One region of the Priestia sp. TSO9 genome, then DNA from elsewhere that is predicted to be linked to it. Evidence: riboswitches for the same ligand, from Rfam matches in the RefSeq annotation. Region 1 holds a riboswitch; the other holds the start of a gene.
What was found. Region 1 has a riboswitch for S-adenosylmethionine ahead of LJC66_RS25260 (methionine ABC transporter ATP-binding protein). Riboswitches for the same ligand answer to the same signal wherever they lie in the genome.
Positions count from the first base shown of each region.

Region 1 (3,143 bases):
GGAATCAGTAAAACAATTAAAATAATGAATGGAATGGAACGAAAGATATTTACAACTGCTGACACAATGGCATATAAAGGTTTGTTTTGCCAAAGCTGTCCTTTGGAGGTTAAAAATAAAAGCAAGCCCAATAAAATACCTAGAACAAACGTGGCTATAACTGAAATAGCCGTCATATATAGTGTTTCATTTGTCGCTTGAATAAAATCATCTAAAATAACATTTGGAAATAGTTTCTCAAGCATTTGTCATTACCTCCACTTCTACCTGCTGCTCATGAATGTATGCAATGACTTTTTCAACTTCTGTTAATTCTCCGTCTAAATGAACGAACAACGTTCCGTATGAACCTGTTTGTGTATGAGAAATCTTTCCTTGCAAAATATTAATCGTTACATCAAACTGTTTTAAAATCGTTGTAATGAGCGGTTGCTCTGCTTTTCCGCCAACAAACGTCAGCTGAATAATTTGCCCGCTTGGATATAACTCCTGTACTTGTTCAATTGTTTCAAACGTTTCTTCTGGTTCAGAAATCTGTTGAACAAATCGCTTTGTAATCGGCTGCTTAGGTTTTCTGAAGACTTCTAGCACTTGCCCTTCTTCTACCACTGCCCCATTTTCCATAACAGCTACTCGATGACAAATTTTACGAATAACGTGCATTTCATGAGTAATGAGTACAATGGTTAACCCTAGCTTCTCATTAATATCTACTAACAGATCTAAAATAGAATCTGTCGTTTGAGGATCAAGCGCTGATGTTGCTTCATCACACAGCAATACTTTTGGGTTATTGGCTAGCGCTCTAGCAATACCAACACGCTGCTTTTGCCCACCGCTAAGCTGTGATGGATAAGCATTTTCACGCCCTTCAAGCCCGACTAGCTTGATAAGCTCGTCTACTCGTTTCATTCTTTTTTCTTTTGAGATCCCTGCTATTTCTAACGGAAAGGCAATATTTTCTCGCACCGTACGCGACCACAAGATATTAAAGTGCTGAAATACCATACTAATTTCTTGTCTAGCTTTTCTGAGTTTTCCGCCTTTAATTTTTCCAATATCATTACCTGCTACTTCGACCGTTCCTGTCGTTGGTGTTTCTAACCCGTTTAGCAAGCGAATTAAAGAACTTTTACCCGCTCCGCTATAACCAATAATTCCGTAAATTTCACCTTGGTTAACGGTTAGATTCACATTATCAACAGCTGTTACTTGACCGCTTTTAGCCTGATAAATTTTTGTAACGTCTGTTAATGTAATCATATTTCTTCACCTTCTTTAGTAAAAACTTAATTATGTTAGGTTGCCCTATAGGATGAAAAAGCCGTAAAACAATTTTCCCCATTAAAAAAGCCTCTCTGCGCATGACAGAAAGGCTCGATATTTAATCCTTTCTCTCATCTTTCAAAGCGCATAGCTTTGCAGGAATTGGCACCATTTCAGTTAGTCTGACGGTTGCCGGGTTTCACAGGGCTCAGTCCCTCCACCTCTCTTGATAAGAGTTCGCAACAATTATTTTGTTTTTGGGAAATATTCATTCATTTATGAACATTCATGAGTGTGATTTTAGCATGTGTCAGATAGGCTGTCAACAGATTTTGTTCTTGGGATAATATCCCAAGAATTCAACAGCCCCAACGGTTTGCTCTCGTTCCATTTCTTCATTTTAAACAAACGTTTGATTATCGAAGCTCTTCAAGTACGTGCTCGATGGAATGAAACGCATAGAGTTTTTTTACCATTTCGCCATTTTTCACTTCAATCAAACAAGGTACACTTTCAATTGAAAATACTTCTGCTTTTGAAGGCATATAATTTAAATTGCTCATTCCGATGGTCACACCAGGCAGCATTGCTTCTGCTACGGTTAACATTTTTTTTGCCAGCTGACATGTCCCGCAAAAAGGTGTATGGAAAAAGATAAACGCTCTTTGTCCTTCTTTTAACTGATCGTCAAGCTGTTTTTCGCTCCATTCTTGCATGTTGCTCATTCCTTTTATGTTAAAAATTCTGCATTAACATCGATATTGGCACTCAGTAATACTGTTGCTATGTGATGTCTAGGGGCGGCAGCAACCTCTCGGTACATTTTATCAATATATAGATGCTCTGCTTCCGGAAGCTCTCGTTTAAATTGTTTTCTTAGCTTATTCCCTGAATCATCAGAGTCAACGAGTATGTATACCTCTTTGTTAAACGTAAAGTCAATAATTTCATCCAGCTTTGATAAACTAATCGTACCGTTTGTACAGATAATTTCAATTGGTTCTCGAATGATATCTTGGATACGTTTTTTATCTGATTTTCCTTCGACAATAATTACTTTTTCAATTTCAATTAGCCCCATTTTCATCACCCATAATCGTCAGTTGTATAGTAACATCATTTCTTTATGCTATACAATATTCGTTAATGTATCACAGTTCACCTGTTTTTTAAAAGAAATTTGCAAGAAAGAACTGTTTTAAAAGGCAGCTTAGGCCATATTGTTTCCATAAAACAAGAAAAACAGCGGCAGTTGCCACTGTTTAGCACCATCCTGCTTCTTCGTCGCAGTCTGTATATTTTTGCGTTTCACCTTGCTTTTGTACATCTGTATATTGGTAGAACTTATTATTTTCTTGCGAATACCCTTCTTCAAAGCGGTATTCATTGCCGCTTGTTCCGTAACTAACTTCACCAATTGGCTGCTTATCAACATATAATTTCATGCCGCCGTCATGAAATTTAGCTGTAACGCGATCTGTAACGTCCATTTTTTGTTTTTCAAACATAAAAAGACACTCCTTTAGCTTGTTTACTAATAGAGTGTCCAGTCAAAAACTTTTCATAAAGACAATTTATGGAGGAATATTATCCTTCGTTTGTCATTTCTTCGTATTGCTCTGCTGTCATTAGCTTGTCTACTTGAGAAGCATCAGACGGTTTGATTGTAATCATCCATGCTTCTTCGTATGGAGATTCATTAACAAGTTCAGGGCTATCGCTTAAGTTATCGTTTACTGCTACAACTTCACCGCTAATTGGTGCGTAAAGCTCAGAAACTGTTTTTACTGATTCAACGCTGCCAAACGGCTCGTCAGCTTCTACTGTTGCTCCTACTTCTGGCAGTTCAACGAATACGATGTCGCCAAGCTCAGCTT
Region 1 is NZ_JAJEKD010000016.1:66,197-69,339, forward strand. It holds gene LJC66_RS25255 (methionine ABC transporter permease) at 1-245, opposite strand, end outside; gene LJC66_RS25260 (methionine ABC transporter ATP-binding protein) at 238-1,263, opposite strand; SAM riboswitch class I at 1,395-1,502, opposite strand; gene LJC66_RS25265 (thioredoxin family protein) at 1,683-1,982, opposite strand; gene LJC66_RS25270 (toprim domain-containing protein) at 1,997-2,347, opposite strand; gene LJC66_RS25275 (YusG family protein) at 2,529-2,774, opposite strand; gene gcvH (glycine cleavage system protein GcvH) at 2,854-3,143, opposite strand, start outside.

Region 2 (3,143 bases), on a different contig from region 1:
CAAGCCAAGATAATAAACGCAAAAGCTTGTTTGTCATTCAGGGGAAGAAATGACTGAAGCTGCTTAGCGATTCCAAATACATTTCCAATCAATGTAGTAAAAATCTCCCCTAACACAACTACCGTAAATAAAACATTCACCCACGCTGAGATATTTTTAACAACGGCACTCATCGGAATATCAAGTTGAAATGAATAAGGCAAATTGGAAAGGGCAAGATGAGTAGAAACAAGCATAAACGTAAGTACACATCCTCCTATTACGGCCCCTTTTTTAATCACGCTCCTATCTTTCACGGAGCTTCCTAATGGAACCAAAACGGCCTGAGCCAAAGCTAGATTTAGGGAAATATATAAAAAGGGACTAACCGCCCACTTCCACTGCGTGACGAGCATTAAATCCGGCTTCGTTTGAATCAGTGAGAAATAGCTGATATTTGGCACAAAGATGATAAAAGCAAATGAAAGCATCATCGGCACAACAAGAGAATTAACCATTAAAATACCGTTAATTCCTCTTGCGATAAATATATAAGTTAAAACAATTGTAAAAATCATCCCAACAGGAGGCCACAGCCCGAACTGTTCTTTTCCTATTGCTCCCGTACTCGCTAGCATGACTGAAGTTACTCCAAATAAAATGACAATCATTACACCGTTTACCGCTTTTCCAAGCACATCACCAAATAAATATGTATTAAGCTGCTGATAAGAAGAAGCCCCTATTGCGTGCGAAAGCAGCATCATTTTCGAACCTAGCCAAATAAAAAACAAGCCGCTGACCAAAATTCCAACCATTCCAAGTTCCCCGTACTGTGTAAAAAATTGAACGATTTCCTTGCCTGTTGCAAAACCGGCTCCTACAACGGTGCCTACATACGTAGCAGCAACCTGCAGCGTGAGTTTCCACCTTTTCATGCCCATCACCCTTCTACCCTTCATAGTTCACTATATGTAGAAACGGTTAAAAAAAGACGAGCCTTTTTACGTGTAAATCTACGCATATCCCGGCGCTTGTGCCTTTTCGTTTATTTTTTCTTTTTTATTTTCTTTTTGTATTTCTCACAATAAACTCCTTAACCCCTAACATAATAGTCATTTTCAAACAAAATATACGGATATTTTCCCTTTAGCTTTTAAATTTTCCTCAATATTTGCTGGAAATTCACAATTTACTGTTGTATAATTTCTAAAAATCAGATAAATTATTAAATAAGTATTCTTTCTATTTAAAAAAATATGTTTCAATTATATACAATTGATTCTTATCATGAGAGGTGGAGGGACTGGCCCTTTGAAACCTCAGCAACCAGTCGTTAGAGACATGGTGCTAAATCCAGCAAGCAATTTATTGCTTGGAAGATAAGAAGGCGAAAAAAGTCTTCTTCTTAAGAAGACTTTTTCTATTTTATCGGCATATTGCATAAAACGAATCACTCGTGAAATAGAAGCGGAACAATTTAAGGAGGTTTTGACATGGGGTTACTTGAAGATTTAAAGTCTAAAATTTTAATTGGGGATGGTGCCACTGGTACCCTCCTTTACTCACACGGTATTGACAGCTGTTTTGAAGAACTAAACATCACCAAACCAGAAGAGGTTTCTCGTATTCACAGAGCCTATGTAGAAGCTGGTGCAAACGTTATTCAAACAAATACGTACGCTGCTAATTATCAAAAACTTGCCCGTTATGGATTAGAAGATTCAGTCAAAGACATCAATGTTGCTGGTGTAAAATTAGCGAAACAAGCTGCAAAAGATCAGGCTTACGTGGTTGGTACACTCGGTGGAATTCGTTCTTTCCAAAAAAACGCTATTAGTTTAGAAGAAGTTAAACGAAGCATTCGTGAACAAATGTTTTGGCTTTTAAATGAAGGCGTGGATGGCCTTTTGTTTGAAACATACTATGATTTCGAAGAATTAAAAACCGTTCTTACACTGGCAAGAAAAGAAACGGATAAGCCTATTATTACCCACGTTTCCCTGCATGATATTGGCGTACTGCAAGATGGGCGTCCTTTAGCAGATGCATTAAAAGAATTAGAAGACTTAGGAGCAGATGTTCTCGGGCTAAACTGCCGTTTAGGTCCTTACCATATGATTCAGTCTCTTGAAGAAGTACCGCTTCCTGATCGTGCTTTCTTATCTGCTTACCCTAACGCCAGCCTTCCTGCGTATGTGGAAGGAAAGCTGGAGTATGAAACGAATGAAGACTACTTTGTAGAAAGCGCACGTTTATTCCGCGAACAAGGGGTTCGCTTAATTGGAGGATGCTGCGGTACAACACCAGCTCACGTACGCGCAATGTCATCTGCCTTAAAAGACCTGCCTCCGATTACAAGTAAAGTCGTTAAAATGAGACCAGCCGTTACGGTTCAAGAGCGTGAGCAGCAGGATAAACCTCATATGCATGAAATTGTGAAGAAGCGCCGCTCGGTTATCGTCGAGCTAGATCCGCCTAAACAGCTGGGTCCGACGAAATTTTTAGAAGGCGCAAAAGCACTCGATAAAGTCGGCGTAGATGCTATTACATTAGCTGATAATTCTCTTGCCTCACCTCGCATCAGCAACTTGGCAATGGCAACACTGATGCAGCAAGAAACAAAAGCACGACCGCTTATTCATATTACCTGTCGCGATCGAAATTTAATTGGACTTCAATCTCATTTAATGGGACTTCATACGCTAGGAATGAATCAAGTTCTTGCAATTACCGGTGATCCGTCAAAAGTTGGCGATTTCCCTGGCGCCACTTCGGTCTACGATTTATCTTCATTTGACTTGATTAGTTTAATCGCTCAATTTAATGAAGGACTATCTTATTCGGGTAAACCACTTGGTCAAAAAACCAATTTTTCCATCGCAGCTGCCTTTAACCCAAACGTGCGTCACTTAGACCGAGCTGTTCAGCGTTTGGAAAAGAAAATCGACTGCGGGGCTCACTATTTCATTACTCAGCCTCTCTATTCAACTAAGCAAATTGAAGAGGTATATGAAGCAACCAAACATTTAACAACACCGGTATACATCGGGATCATGCCGTTAACAAGCGCGAGAAACGCTCGATTTATTCACCATGAAGTACCTGGAATTAAATTATCAGAAGATATTCTAGAACGCATGGACGCAACGGGAAATGACCGA
Region 2 is NZ_JAJEKD010000009.1:680,131-683,273, reverse strand. It holds gene LJC66_RS06180 (YkvI family membrane protein) at 1-917, opposite strand, end outside; SAM riboswitch class I at 1,262-1,368, shown strand; gene LJC66_RS06175 (bifunctional homocysteine S-methyltransferase/methylenetetrahydrofolate reductase) at 1,476-3,143, shown strand, end outside.
Region 2: linked by a shared signal. The riboswitch ahead of LJC66_RS06175 (bifunctional homocysteine S-methyltransferase/methylenetetrahydrofolate reductase) and the one ahead of LJC66_RS25260 (methionine ABC transporter ATP-binding protein) in region 1 are both predicted to bind S-adenosylmethionine.